Regions from separate parts of the Planococcus massiliensis genome, predicted to be linked through region 1. Evidence: riboswitches for the same ligand, from Rfam matches in the RefSeq annotation. Region 1 holds a riboswitch; the other holds the start of a gene.
What was found. Region 1 has a riboswitch for thiamine pyrophosphate ahead of thiT (energy-coupled thiamine transporter ThiT). Riboswitches for the same ligand answer to the same signal wherever they lie in the genome.
Positions count from the first base shown of each region.

Region 2: another riboswitch for thiamine pyrophosphate. It lies ahead of BN1080_RS07990 (YkoF family thiamine/hydroxymethylpyrimidine-binding protein); the one in region 1 lies ahead of thiT (energy-coupled thiamine transporter ThiT).

Region 1 is NZ_CCXS01000001.1:2,471,556-2,479,220, reverse strand. Features, by position in the region: gene BN1080_RS12455 (DEAD/DEAH box helicase) at 1-502, shown strand, start outside; gene BN1080_RS12450 (aminopeptidase) at 502-1,731, shown strand; gene BN1080_RS12445 (SGNH/GDSL hydrolase family protein) at 1,744-2,658, shown strand; gene BN1080_RS17465 (hypothetical protein) at 2,702-2,833, opposite strand; gene BN1080_RS12440 (M20 family metallopeptidase) at 2,901-3,974, opposite strand; TPP riboswitch at 4,121-4,220, shown strand; gene thiT (energy-coupled thiamine transporter ThiT) at 4,314-4,892, shown strand; gene map (type I methionyl aminopeptidase) at 5,031-5,780, shown strand; gene BN1080_RS12425 (tryptophan-rich sensory protein) at 5,802-6,521, opposite strand; gene BN1080_RS12420 (M3 family oligoendopeptidase) at 6,733-7,665, shown strand, end outside.
Region 2 is NZ_CCXS01000001.1:1,642,161-1,649,825, reverse strand. Features, by position in the region: gene BN1080_RS08005 (trimeric intracellular cation channel family protein) at 1-60, opposite strand, end outside; gene BN1080_RS08000 (Na-translocating system protein MpsC family protein) at 228-611, opposite strand; gene BN1080_RS07995 (M48 family metallopeptidase) at 789-2,081, opposite strand; TPP riboswitch at 2,264-2,369, shown strand; gene BN1080_RS07990 (YkoF family thiamine/hydroxymethylpyrimidine-binding protein) at 2,459-3,049, shown strand; gene BN1080_RS07985 (ECF transporter S component) at 3,051-3,632, shown strand; gene BN1080_RS07980 (ABC transporter ATP-binding protein) at 3,625-5,055, shown strand; gene BN1080_RS07975 (energy-coupling factor transporter transmembrane component T family protein) at 5,036-5,788, shown strand; gene BN1080_RS07970 (GNAT family N-acetyltransferase) at 5,989-6,807, opposite strand; gene BN1080_RS07965 (sporulation protein) at 6,874-7,290, opposite strand; gene BN1080_RS07960 (AI-2E family transporter) at 7,352-7,665, opposite strand, start outside.

The DNA.
Region 1 (7,665 bases):
TAAAGTCGACGAACGCGATAAAACGGATCTGCTCCGCAGAATTTCGCATATCGAAGGAATGAAAGGCTTGGCTTTCGTCAATAACCTGGATCAACTGTTGATGAAAGAAAATAAACTGAAGTTCCGCGATGCCAAAATTGTGACACTGCACTCGGAAATGAACAAAGATCAACGGAAAAAAGCGCTGGATTCGTTCCGGAACGGAGAAGTTTCCATTTTAATCGCAACGGAAGTGGCGGCCAGAGGATTGGATATTGACGCCGTTACCCACGTTATTCACGTGGACGTGCCGCAATCAGTGGAGCAGTATATGCACCGTTCAGGACGCACGGGACGAGCAGGTGCAGACGGCGAAGTCTTGACGCTGCTCGCTTACGCAGATGAACGGCATTACAAGAAATTCACGAAAGAATTGCCGTCAAAACCGGTCCAAAAAATTCTTCATGGCGGCCAATTGGTGGCAGGCAACAGCAAAACAGTTTCTGAAAAGGGGAAAAAATGATGACTTTTCAAGAGAAAATGGAACAATATGCAGAGCTGACAGTCCATGTCGGCTTGAATGTCCAAAAAGGGCAAATCATTTTGATCAATACAACGACGGATACCGTCGAATTCACACGCTTAGTGGTGAAAAAAGCATATGAAGCTGGCGCGAAGCGCGTCCATGTCAATTACGCAGACCCAGTCCATACACGCGATCATTACGAATTGGCGCCGGACGAAGCGTTCAACGAATATCCGGAATGGTCAGTTGTCCAGCGCGATGAAATCATTAAGACGGGCGGTTCCTTCTTGTGGATTGATGCAGAAGATCCGGATTTATTGACCGGAATCCCGACGAAACGTCTGTCGGATTCACAGAAATCAGCAGGCAAGGCATTGGAGAACTACCGCCAAGCAGTGGGCTCGGATAAAATTGCATGGTCGATTATCGCCATCCCTTCCAAGAAATGGGCCGAAAAAGTATTCCCGGATCTTGAAAGCGATCAGCAAATTGAAGCGCTTTGGAATGCCATCTTTAAAACAGTGCGCATTGGCGAAGGCGATGCTGTCCAAAAATGGACAGACCACGTTGAGCATTTGGAAACCCGTGCTGCACAATTGAATGAAAAACGGTTTGCGAAATTGCATTACACTGCACCTGGCACGGATTTGACGATTTCTCTTCCGGAAAAGCATCTATGGCTGACAGGCGCTGCAAAAACGCCGCAAGGCAATTCGTTCATCGCCAATATGCCGACGGAAGAAGTCTATACAGTCCCGGCTAAATATGGTGTCGAAGGGTTTGTCCGCAACACAAAACCGCTTGTCTACCAAGGGAATATCATTGATGATTTCACATTGACTTTTGAAAAAGGAAAAATTGTGAAGGCGGAAGCTGGAGTCGGACAAGAGCTGCTGGATGAAATGATCCAGTCGGATGAAGGGGCAGCGTACCTAGGGGAAGTAGCTTTAGTTCCTCATGAGTCGCCTATTTCGGATGCCAATATTCTTTTCTATAATACGCTTTTCGATGAAAATGCATCAAACCACCTGGCAATCGGCGATTCGTATCCAACGTGCTACGAAGGAGCGCGTGATTTGGAACGTACACAATTGGAGTCAATCGGATTGAACACATCAATCGTTCACGAAGATTTTATGATCGGCAGCGGCGAGATGTCGATTGACGGCATTTACGAAGACGGCTCAAGCGAACCGGTTTTCCGGAACGGAAACTGGGCATTTTAAGAGGTGAGCAAAGTGAAGAAAATAGGAATCGCGTTGGTGCTGGTTTTCACGTTCTTCGGTTCTTCGGTGCAAGCGCAGGCAGCGATTAAAATACCTGCGTTTTATGTAGCGTTGGGCGATTCCTTGGCTGCAGGGCAAACGCCCAATTCCCAAATTGATGCAGGCTACGCTGATATGATTGCCGGAGAGCTCGCACGCCATCAGCCTGTCGCTTTATTCACGAAAGACTTGGCGTTCCCAGGCTTTACGACAGAAGATGTGTTGGAGAGAATCAAGTCTCCGGAAGCAAAAGAAGTGTTGGCTTCAGCGAATATCATCACGCTATCAGCGGGAGCCAATGACTTACTGCGCTTAGTGCAAGTAAATCCAAAAGAAGGCTCGCTGACTTTTCAGCAAATCCAGGCTGACTTTGCGTTGAATGAGGCGCGGCAGAACATGGAAGCCATCCTAGCCGAATTGAAAGCAAGAGCCCCGAAAGCGGACGTCTACGTCATGGGCTATTATTTCGCTTATCCGCATGTACGTGATTCGCAAAAAGAAGGGACAGGCAAGCAGCTGGACCGCTTGAATGCGATTTTAAAACAATCGGCGGCGAAAGCGGGGGCGCAGTTTGTTCCGGTTGATGCCGCTTTTGGTGCATCGCCAACGGATAAAGTGCCGAATCCTGCAGATGTCCATCCGAATTTTACAGGCTATCAAGCGATGGCCAATGCTTTTTTAGAGCAGTACCAGAAAGGCTGGAAAGTTGAGAACACCGAACTCCCTGCACCGAACCCGTTAAGTTTCGAACAGATTCTACAAGCGCAGGAACAAGGTGCAGCCTCAACCGAGAATCCGCCGGCGTTGGAAAATACATCGGCCATGCGCCCATCTGAAAAAGTGGAATTGGACTACTTAGCCTTGCGTGAAGTTCTTCCTTATATTTGAATAAAACAAAGCCGCAGCGATTTCAATCGCTGCGGCTTTGTTTTTATCGTTTGGAGTTTGGCGTCTTATAAGGTGTCGTATTTCCAGCTTTTTTGCTGTCCATCACTTTTTTAATAATTGGGTAGGCAATAGGTGCAATCTTAATTGCCGTCTTCACAATGCGTCCGATTCCCATATTCATCGCTCCCATCATAGATTCGCTAATTAATGATTTCCCTTATTTCATGAAACGCAAACCTTTTTCATTTAAAGAGGGCATGCGCAACAAGGATTTCTTTGTATTCATGGACACTGGAGATCGTGACATATTCCGCATTGCCGTGCCAGTCATCCCCGCTCGGGCCAAATTCAATTGCGCCTTCGCCGCCCGTAACTTCCGCATAGTAGCGTGTATCCGCAGCCCCGTGCTGGCCAAAAAGAATCGCTTCCTGATCCGTTACGTTTTTAATCGCTTTCTGCAGCATTTGGATATACGGATTTTCTTGAGTCGTTGTTAAAGCAGGCGTAGAACCGCTTGCTTTATATTCCATATCCACATTTAACGTATCCGCCAGTTCAGCCATTTGCCGGACGATTTCATCTTTGTCCTGTCCGGGCATAAAGCGGATATCGTAGGACATATGGCAAATTTCCGGCACGACATTATAGCGGTCGCCTGCCTTGATGATCGGCAAGTTAACGGATGGCTGCTCGTAGTATTCCGTCGATTCTTTCCGGAAAGGCAATTCGCTCATGGCCATATGGTATTTCATTGCTGATTCGATGGCATTGACGCCTTCCCAAGGGCGGCTGCCATGCGCCGGTTTTCCTTTAAAAGTCAAATCCATTCGTAATATGCCTTTTGATTGGAGCCCGACTTTTAAGCCTGTCGGTTCTCCGCAGATGACAAAGTCGCCATGGTATCCTTGGTCAACCAACCATTTCGATGTATTGCGGCCGCCGATTTCCTCATCGGTGACAATATGTAGTTGAACCGTTTTCTCCAAAGCCGAGGCATTGAGTTCGATGAACGCCTGCATCATTGCCGCTACGCCCGCTTTCATATCGGCTGCGCCGCGGCCATATAAACGTCCAAGTTCTTCGAATGGAGTGAATTGCTCTTCGTGTCCAGGCACCACGTCCACATGGCCGTTCCAGATGAGCGTCTCTTCTCCGGCGCCTTTGATGGCAGTAAGCATCTTGAAGCCGTTGTTTTCATGGATCGTGACAGTTTCTCCTTTTTCTTTCAGCCAATCGGCACAAAACAGTAATGCTTGATTGGCGCCTTCTTGATCATCGCTTTTGATTTTAATCAAATCTTTTAGTAAGTCAATCATGTCCTTAGCAGCAAATGGATGCTTGCTGCTTTCACCACCTTTCAAAATCGTTCATCATTAAAAGTGTACCCCAAGAAGAGCACTTAAAACGAATTGCTTTCACATTTGACCTTGTGTACAATGAAAGGTGAAAGAGAATTTAATGTATACACCACAAGGGGAGCTTTTGCTGAGAGTGAACAGTTTTGTTCTTACCCTTCGAACCTGTAAGTTAACGCTTGCGCAGGGATGTGGATAGAAACCTGCCTTTTATGCGGCGTCAGGATCTGTCCTGGCGCCGCTTTTTATGGTTTTTTTCTGCGGCCCTTCTGGTGATGTGCACAACACAAGGAGGAAGTCATGAGAAATTTACGTGTTTTGTTAATGGTGGAGATTGCGATTTTTGGAGCGCTCGGGTATGTATTGGATTTTGTGGCGTTTAAAATGCCGCAAGGCGGATCGGTCAGCCTGGTCATGATCCCTATTGTTTTGATGGCTTTTAGAAGAGGCACAGCAGCCGGAATTTTAACCGGGCTGTTAGTCGGGTTGCTGCAAATCGTAACCGGCGTCATTTCCGTTACGCCGTTGTCTTTCGGTTTTGTTGTAATGCAAGTGATTTTGGATTATCTCGTCGCTTACGGAGCCGTCGGTTTTGCTGGCCTGATGCGCAGCCGTTATTTGAAAGCCCATCAGCAAGGGAAAGCAGGCGGCATGATTGCTGCAGCCGTGATCGGCGTATTGATCGCATCTTTCTTGCGCTACCTGATGCATGTCATCACGGGTGTTTTATTCTTCGGGATGTTTGCAGAAGGCAACGTGCTAATTTATTCAGCTGTCTACAACGCCACTTATATGATTCCTGTTTTCTTATTGGCAGCCGCGGTTTGTTCGGCGCTTTTCACCGCTGCCCCTAAATTGGTGGATGCCGAAGTCCAGTAAAAATTTAGAATTGAAAAAAGTGAGAGCCGCCGGAGAGGAAATTTCTCCGGCGGCTCTTTTCATAAATGGCACCAAACGGGCGCTTGCGCTTTTCGTGTGCTATAATTTTCAGTAGACAATTTGAAAGAAGGGTATCAAATGATTGCAACGAATGAGAAAGACATTGAAATGCTGAAGAAAGCAGGGCGCATGGTGGCTGAAATTCGCGAAGCGATGAAAGCAGCGACGAAGCCGGGCGTTACGACAAAAGAATTGGATGAACTGGGCGGCAAAATGTTCAAAGAGCTTGGCGGCGTATCTGGCCCGAAAGCGGAATATGATTTCCCGGGCTATACATGCATCAGCGTGAACGAAGAAGTGGCCCACGGCATGCCGGGCAAGCGCGTCATCAATGACGGCGACATCGTGAACATCGACGTGTCAGGATCTTATGAAGGCTATTTTGCAGATACAGGCATTTCTTTTGTAGTTGGGGATGGCCATCCGGAAAAAGAAAAATTATGCCAAGTGGCTGAATCGGCATTTGACCGGGCGATGAGCAAAGTGAAAGCCGGCGCTAAGCTGAACCAGATCGGAAAAGCGGTAGAGCGTGAAGCGAAGCAGCAAGGTTTGTTCGTCATTAAGAACTTAACGGGACACGGCATTGGAAAATCATTGCATGAAGCTCCGCAGCATGTTTTGAATTATTACGATGCATGGGAAACCACGATCTTAAAAGAAGGCATGGTTCTTGCTGTCGAGCCTTTCATTTCTCAGAAAGCTGAGCATATTGTGGAATCGGGAGACGGCTGGACATTCATCACGCCTGACCAATCGCTGGTGGCCCAGATTGAACATACGGTTCTTGTCACTAAAGGCGAGCCCATTTTACTGACAAAACTCAATTAAACATAAAAAAGATCCTGTTTATCAGGATCTTTTTTTGATGAGCAAAATGCCGGTGATGATGACCCCGCTTAAAAACAGGGAAGCGGTCGTGACCAACAGTTCATTGGTTCCGTGTTTCACGGCAATGCCGATAAAGGCCCAAACGAAAACAAGGGCATAAGGAACGTCAAAATGGTGGAAGCGAATATGGAGTGCGAGAGCAGTTGCTACCGTCAGCATGATAACGGTCCATAATTGATCGCTCAAGCCCCAGCCGCTCCAATTGTAGAACGTCAAAACAAAGCTGGTGTTGGCAATAGCGGCGACACTGAGCCATCCCATATTAACGGAGATTGGAAGGCGTTCTGTGAGTTTGCGCTCGGAATTGCTGTATTGCAGATACAAGGCAATCAAAGAAGCCAAGTAGGCAAAGATGGCTAAAACGGACCAAGCAAAAAACTCATAATGCCATAGGTACAGCCAGGCAATATTAAATACAGCACTCAAGGTAAAGAATAAAGTGATTTTGGCTGACGGGACTTCCCCTTTTTTGTAGCGGATCCAAAACCCGATAATCCAGATAGCCAATAATATGTAAATAACAGACCAAATTGAGAATACATAGCCGGCTGGAGTAAATAGAACCGGAAGGCGGTTGGAAATCTCGCCAGTGGTTTGCCCATTAAGCGGCAAAATATTCGCTAGTGAATTGATTACGATGATGCTGATATATGCGATTGTCATCAGCAGTATTCTAGCCATAAAAGACCCCCCTCCTATTTTAGTATACCTGTCGGGAAGCGGTTCAACAAACTTCACTTCCAAGAATATTCATAAAAAGGAAGGTTTGTGAAGATCGTGTGAGAATTTTCAAAAGCAATCCATTCATAAGTTCGTGTGGTTCCGACATTTTGCAGGAAATGGTATACTTATAAGTGTTTTTAGAAAATTAAGTTTACCAGGGGGTAAAATCATGACGGTTAAATTTCCGGAAGTATGGGATTTGGATGTATTGTTCCAAGGGGGCAGCGATTCAAAAGAATTGCGGGTACATATGGACGAGGCAACGCCCAAATTAGATGAATTTGAAAAAACGGCTCAGCACTTTACAGCGCCGGCTTCAAGCGAAGACGCTGAAAAGGTGGCAAATTTGCTGGAAGAAGTAAATGCGCTGATGCAGCATCTCAGTCAAGCGGGATCTTTTATTGGCTGTTTGATGGCGCAAAATACGGAAGACAAGAAAGCGGCCATTTTGCAAAGCGAATCGTCTTCTCTCCATGCGCGTTTTGATGCATCGCTCCAGAAAATTCAACAGGATTTAACGAAAACGGATGATGCCGTGTGGAAAGAATTGCTTGAGCAGGATGCGTTGAAAGAATTCCATTTCTTCTTAAACGAATGGCGGGAAGAAGCGAAAATGCAGCTTTCCGAAAAAGAGGAAAACCTGATCACGGCACTCAGCATGGATGGCTATCACGGCTGGAGCCAGCTATATGATATGCTAGTGGGCGAAATTAAAATCAAAATGACGATTGATGGCGAAGAAAAGACCATGTCGGTCGGACAAGCCAATAATCTTAGCTCCCATAAAGAAGCTGAAATTCGGAAAGAATCGTATGAGAAATTGGAAGAGGCGTGGACTGAGAAAGAAGACTTTTTCGCGAAGACCTTGAATTCGATTGCCGGATTCCGTTTGGAAGTGTACAAAAAACGCGGTTGGGACCATGTTTTGCAAGAGCCTTTGCATATGAACCGCATGAAGCAGGAAACGCTGGATGCGATGTGGGGGGCCATCAGCAAGAACAAACAGCCTTTTGTCGCTTATTTGAACCGCAAAGCAGAAATTCTCGGGAAAGATGGCCTGGATTGGTTCGATGTAGATGCACCGGTTACGGAAAGCACGCAA
Region 2 (7,665 bases), 830 kb from region 1:
CAGCGCTCCACTGGCAGCATATGCGGTTACTCCAATAATGATTAAAATCGTCCAAAACACGCCCAATTCCTCCAATTTTTCAACTCGACCCCGCATGAATACTTCGCTAATGTCAGTCTATTGTGAACTTTTAAAAATACAAAAACCACCATTCTACAGGTATGGTTAACCTGTAGAATGGTGGTTAGTTAATTGCACTTGCGTACCTTATCCCAATCCGCCGCTTTTTATATGCAATTCGTTTTTAACTGCTCATCAATCGGCTGATCAAAAACAAATATCGAAATCACTTCGTCGTCCTCGACATGAATATCTGTAAACAACTTCTCGAATTTCGCACCAACCAATTCTTCCATGTCAGTGGGGGGAATTTGATTGTACAGCTCCTTGATCATCTGCGTTCGAGCCTGCCGAATCATATCTCTCCCATTTTCGTTCTGAATCATAAAATGTTCCACTGGACTTAGGCTGCCACTCATATGAGCGATGGCCCAATTGTTTTGAAACGTCACTTTTATTTTTTCAGGACCTTTGCCCACATGTTTTTTCCGATAAGCACGAACTAAATTAGCAAACTGCTGTTCACGCTGCTGTATTGAAAGTGTAATCACTCAAACCTTCTTTCAACTAACTATATGATCTTAGACTAATTTGTTAAAAATTGATTGCCAATTTTCATTTAAACAGTATACCACTATATTAAAGATATGCCACATTCTAAGCAAAAAAGAACCTGCCAATCTTTCGGCAGGTTCACTTTTTTCACATTTTGCAGAAAGTTTGCAGACTCAGTTATTTGCTGTCAAATAATCCGCAAACTCAGCTTCCGTTGACGCTTCCGTATAATCCATGGCTGACATGCCGTCATTTCCTGCAATGGTCGGGTCCGCACCTCTCTCAAAGAGTAGCTGTGCCATCCCATAGTCTTCGTAGTAGATGGCCGTGCCGATTGCTGTGTCGTAATCGTCTTCCGTATTGACATCGGCTCCCGCATCAATGAGGAGTGAAGCCATTTCGCTGTCGCCGTTATAGACGGCATACATCAAGGCGGAGGCACCGCCGGAGTCGACAGCATCCACATCGTCGCCATCCGCTATAGCCGCTTCCGCATCAACGAGATTCCCTTCGTCCGCGGCCGCAATAAGCGCTGTTTGCCCTTCAACGGAAAACCCTTCGTCGCTATAAAGTGCATCATCAAAGCCGCTTAGAAATTGAGAATAGACTAAGGTCCCACCAGCAAAAAGAGCGATACTGACAAAATAAACGCCCATGATCCCTGCAAAAATCAGCGCGGCGCCGATAGCAATTCTTCCGGTGTTCTGGGTATAGACCCGGGCATCGCTCTCTTCAAATTGCTGGATCGCCTGAATGCGTTTTGGCAAGAGCGGGTGCGAAGAAAGCACTTCGCTCAACCAGACGATGCCGTTTGATTCGGTCGAAATCTGTTCGCGGTATGCCTCTTCATTGACTTCGGTGTACATTTTTTTGCCGATGCCAAGAAGCGTCAGCGCCCGTTTCGCTGCTGCAGCGTTCTGAATGGCAAAAGCAGCATGCCGGTCGCACGTGTATTCACATGAGCGGCTGTACGCTTGGCTCAGGAATGGAATAAACCCGGCTGGCACAATCAAAAGGTTCTTCCAGACATGGCGGCGTTTTACGTGTGCCAGTTCATGCGCGATGATAAAATCGAGTTCTGCTTGTCCCTGTTCGCGTGCCAGTTCAAACACTTCCGAATACAAAACGACCATATCGCGCCCGAAAAAGCGGGTCGCAAAGGCGTTCAATGCACCTTCTGATTGGATCACAAAAACTTCCGGAACTTTCTTAAGCTCCATTTCTTTTGAAAGAATTTGCACTCTCTCGTAGACATCCGGAAATTGGCGTTCGTGGATCCGCATGCCGTTTCCGCGTATGGATCCCAACATCATCGCGTTGGCAAAAAGCATGAAAGCAAAAATAATAAGTGCGATGGCAATGCCGACGACGGAAATGATGGCGAATACATAAACCAGGATGCTAAAGATTAAGCTGATGATAAAATAAATGGTTTCCCTGTTCGATTGAATTGCTGACCTGTCCAATAATCCTCTTCCCTTCTTAATGGAATAACTTACATATAATAGCACATTACTTTGGAAAGAAATACTTGAATTCAGAGTATCTTCCCCTTTCCTTTTTAGATCTTTTGGCCTTTACTTATTTATTCATATCCGCTACACTGAACTCAACCGGGCAAACCCGGCCCACAAAAACCGCATACCGTTTACTGCACTAGGGGTGCCCATTATGGCTGAGATGCAAGCGCAAGCTTCGATCCCTTATAACTCGATCAGGTTAGGACCTGCGTGAGGAAGTGCGGCGCATTTCTGAAATGATTCCTTTTGAAATTATTTGTAGATTATGGCTGCATCTTCACGGATGCGGCCTTTTTTGTGTACATTTTTAGGAGGAATTCAATATGGAACCATTGCAATGCGGCACGAGCCCGATTGTCGGATTTCGCTTTTCGCTTCATCCGATGACTGGCGATTTCATCAAAATCATCAAAGGGGCGCTGAACGAAACCGATACCTCAAATGTTTGGATGCACACAGACGACGTCTCGACCGTCATTCGGGGAAAACAGAATCACGTCTTCAATGTCGCAAAAGCGCTTGCCTTGCATGCGGCGAAAACTGGTGAACACGTGGCACTTTCCGGCACGTTTTCCATCGGCTGCCCTGGCGATTCGGCAGGAGATGTGTATTTGGAAAAATCGGATGAACTGTTGAATACGGATGCGACGAAGCAATACGTTTCTTCGCAATTTGCGCTTTATCCGATGAACAATCCGGATTACATGGCGGTCATTTACCGGGAAGTTGACCGGGCAAAAGAACGCGGCGTCTTCAACGACTCGATGCATTACGCGAGCGGCATCCACGGCGACATCCATGACGTCTTTGCCTTTTACGAAGAAGCATTTGCAAATGCGCGTTCTGAGGAGCATCGCCACCTTGTCATGACGGTTTCGATGAGCATCAACAGTCCTTCCCACGGAGGCAAATAAAATGCTGAAATCGTGGAAATTAAAAGAAGTGGTATTGATGTCTTTGTTTGCGGTCGTGTTCGGCATCGTTTACCTAGTGTTCGTCCATGTCTCGAACATCTGGGCCGCTGTGATCGGACCCCTCGCTTATGAATGGATGTTCGGCATCTGGTTCATCGTTTCCATCATCTGCATGAACATCATCCGGAAACCCGGTGCAGCCGTCCTATCGGAATCGATGGCTGCGGCAATTGAAGTCCTGCTCGGGAATGCGGTCGGCCCCCGCCTTCTTCTGTCCGGCATCGTTCAAGGATTAGGCGCAGAAGCCGCATTTGCACTAACCGGCTATAAGCATTTCAATCTTGCGGTGCTGATGCTTGCCGGTGCCGGTTCGGCCGTTTTCAGTTTTGTTTACGGCTATTTCATCTCCGGCTATGCCGCGCTTGATCCTTCCTTTGTCGCTTTGATGTTTACGCTTCGCGTGATCAGCGGCATGGCCATTGCGGGAATCGGCGGGAAATTCATCTCTGACGGGCTGCTTGCGACCGGTTCGCTTCGCGGCTATGCGATTTCCCGTTCAACGAAGGGTGATGCCCGTGCATGAGACGATTTTTTCTTTTCGAAATGTCCGTTTCCGTTTTCCTGATGACGAACAACTTACTTTAACCGATTTATCTTTTGATATTCACCGCGGCGAACGCGTTGTCATTTCAGGGCCGAGCGGCTGCGGAAAAAGCACGCTGGTCTATTTGCTGAATCGCTTATATCCGTTCAACTGCGATGGAATAATTTCAGGAAGCCTCCAGCTTTTTGGCAAAGATGCTGAAGAATATGCGCCTGGTGAAATCAACCATCGGATTGCGACCGTTTTTCAAGACCCCGATTCCCAGTTCTGTATGCCGACTGTCGAGGAAGAACTGGCCTTTACGCTGGAGAACTTGCATGTTCCGCGCGAAATGATGAAGCAAAAAATAACGGAGGTTTTGGCGTTGACCGGGTTGTCCGCTCTTCGCCACGAAGTGATCCAATCCTTATCCGGCGGAATGAAGCAGCGAGTGGCTGCTGCTTGTGCATTGATCATGGAGCCTGAAGTGCTGCTTTTGGATGAACCGATTTCACATTTGGATCCGGTGACTGCAAAAGAATTCATCCTCTGGCTCGACCGTCTGCAGCATGAATTGGATTTGACCATTGTCGGTGTGGAGCACCGGCTGGATTTATGGGATTCCTTTTTCAGCCGAGAAATCCAATTGGATCGTTCCGGCTCTATAATTGGCGATAAATTAGCTACAGCTCATCCCCCTGTTTTATTGCCGGAACGGGCTTCGACGATGGTTCCAGAAACAGTTTTGAAGGTCAACGGAATGGCAGTTAAAGCCCACGGAAAAGAACTTTTATCCGGCTTATCATTTACCGCAAACCGGGGCGAAATCATGATTGTCGCTGGGCCAAACGGCAGCGGAAAGTCGTCATTATTAAAAGCATTGTGCGGCATTTATGCGCTTGATGCGGGCAGCATTCAATCGCCCGGCATCGGATTCGTGCCGCAGTCTCCCGAGTATCTATTTTTGGAAAAAACTGTAGTAAGAGAGTTGGCGTTTTCAGGCATTGCCTCTTCAGCCCAATTGAACGATTTAATGGAGCGCCTCCGCTTGAAAGAAATTGAAAACGCCCATCCGTTTTCAGTGAGCCATGGTCAAAAACGCCGTGTCGCGACCGGTGCGATGCTTGCCGACCGCCGCACAGTCCTTCTGATGGATGAACCCACTTCCGGGCAGGACGCTGCGGCACTTCTCGAATTGCATCGGCTGATTTCGGAACGGGCGGATGAAGGAGTCACTTTCTTGATCGTCACACACGATATGGAGTTTGCTGAGAGCCTTGCCGATTCTGTCCTGCTGATAAAAGACGGAAAAATGACAGGAAAATATCCTGCTCAAGATGTTTGGAATCATGGCGAATTGCTCGCTGAACATCACTTGCTTCCACCGAAAGGAGCTGGACGGCTTGCGGAATCTTTTGCATGACATGAACCCTTCGCTAAAGTTCGTCTTGGTGGCCCTTTCGATGTTTGCCATCGCCTTTTTCTTTAATCCGTGGACACCATTCATTTTTTGGATTGGCGTTCTGCTCTTGCAAGTGTTCATGAGCAAAGTGAACTGGAAGGCCTGGTCCTTGTTCATGCTGCCCTTTGCGTTAGGCGCTTTTGGCTATTTATGGACGACCATCGTATTTGCTGCCGATACTAACGGCGACGTTGTATGGTCATTTCTCGAATTCCAAGTGACTGCTGAACAGTTGCAAACCGCCTTGTCGCTCGCGTTCCGAGTCATGGCATTTTCTACACTCTCACTCATGTTCGCTTTTACAACCGATCCGGTGAAATTCATCATGAGTTTGATGCAGCAATTGAAACTGTCTCCAAAACTTGCCTACGGCGTTCTCGTTGGCTATCAATTCCTACCCGTGATGAAAGATCAATTCCAGCAAATCCAGCAAGCCCATCGGCTCCGCGGCGCTGAACTTGAAAAAAATGCACTGCGCCGCCTGCTCGGCATGCGAAGAATCTTGATTCCGATGCTAGCCGGTGCTGTCCGGAATGCGGAGCGTTCCGCGTTTGCGATGGAAGCAAGGGGTTTTACTGGTGAAGCAAGATCTGACTATTTCGAGGTAATTAAGCTTAGAAAAGTGGATGCAGCCATGACAGCAGTTTTTCTTCTTTTGCTGGTTGCCAGCTGTTCTGCTGGATATTGGTTTTGATGTTTGAGGGCTTCTTTTGAGGCTCTCTTTTTCTTGCTGCTGGTTTTTGTTTTTTAAAATATCCTTATGTAGTTTATTACAAGTATTTGTGAAAACGCTCTTGTGTTTATTCTCGACAGCCTTTTCCTGTTTTTGCTTACTCTTTTGTTCAAATAAATGACCCTCATGTAATTTTCTACATTTGAAAACCAGAAACCCGCTCATTTTGTCAATGGCGGGCTTTTCAGTATGGCTCGTTGATACAGTAAGGCAAAGCCGTTCCTTTCCATATTGCGTGCAGACGAAGTTCCCGGCTTCGTCGTTACCGTGATGTATCGGCAGCCCTGCTCTTTTGCAAACCGGATGCGTTCTTCAATGAGCCGGTTTTGATAGCCTTTCCCCCTATAAGCTTGAAGTGTAGCGGTTAAAAACATCTCTGCCAGGTTTCCTTTGATGGCGATCGTCGCCCCTGCGGCGTATTCCTTCCCTTCTTTTAAAAGAAAAGCTGTATTGCCGGACACTTCCCAAAATGCGCGTACCGCTTCCATTGCTTCTTCCGTAGCTGTTTCGTCCCCTGAAATGCCGAGAGCCACTGTCCAGGCCCAATCGTAAGAATGGAACTCGTCCACTGTGACAATTTCTGCAGCCGGATTTCGGGCTGGTTCTTGCCATGTTTCGGTATCCAGGATCCATACGGAAAGAAAATGGTCGAATGTATAGCCCTTATTTTGCAACACGCGAATAAAAGCTTCGTTGCAAAAAGGGGTAATTTCCAAGTGCAGATGCTGCGCAATCTTCCGTGCAGCGAGTTCTGCTTCGATCGCTTTAAGATCTTGTTCGCACACCGTGTCGTCAAAGCCGAATCCGAGGCCATAGCAGTACGACGGCGTATAAAAAATTATCCCTTTCCCTTCTGCTGCCATATAATTCCCATTATAAGAAGAAGCGTTTTGCTTATGGATATCCATTTGCCTTTTCGTTCCATCGATTTTCAATTCTTCTATCGCTTTTGCCAAAGCAAGATTATTGATGGCTGCCATCTTTTTCTCCTCCGATCAAAAAAGCACATGAATTGCCGGAACAATTCATGTGCTTTTATTCGTTTGCTATTCCTGTACTCCGTAGGTGATTTCATCTTCGTCTTTTGCGTTGACTCCATTTTTGATGTGGACGACCGTCCGCAAAATCAATTTTGCTTTTGGCGCATCCAGTATCCAGCGTTCGTCCGGAACAATTTCAAATTGCTGCATGACGGTTTTTTTTGATTTTACAGAGCCTGCAAACTCCAACGTCTGCTTGGCCACTGTATGTTCAATGATGTCAAAATCGCTGTCTTCCCGGTAATTCTCGATTTGCTTCAACACATTCAGCTCGATATAGTCAATTTCCTGGTCGCTTTCCCCGCCGGTGAAATAGACGGTGCCGTTCAAGGTTTCGCCTTCGTCTAAATGCGGCCTTTCAACTACAGTGTCGATTTGCATCGAACCAATGCCGATAGAAGATAAAAATTGTTTGAAATTCATACATGGAAACCCCCAACTTTTAATAATCTTTCTATACCACTGCCATTAATTTCTCAAACTGCTAGTTCAGCTCGGTGTAGTCGTATTTGTTTTCAAGAGCCGGTTCATGGCGGTTATACCGCCGTTTGAATAATTTGTACAGATGCGACACTAATACGCGCACCAGGGCATACATCGGTATCCCCAAGATGACTCCGGCTATGCCGAATAGGGATCCCGCTGTCAGCAAAACGAAAATAATCGTCACCGGATGGATGAACATCGTTTTCCCCATGACTTGCGGCGATATCAAATTGCCTTCCACCAATTGGACCACAGTCCAGACGATCGCAAGCTTCACCAGCATGAACGGCGAAGTCACCAATGCGATAATTG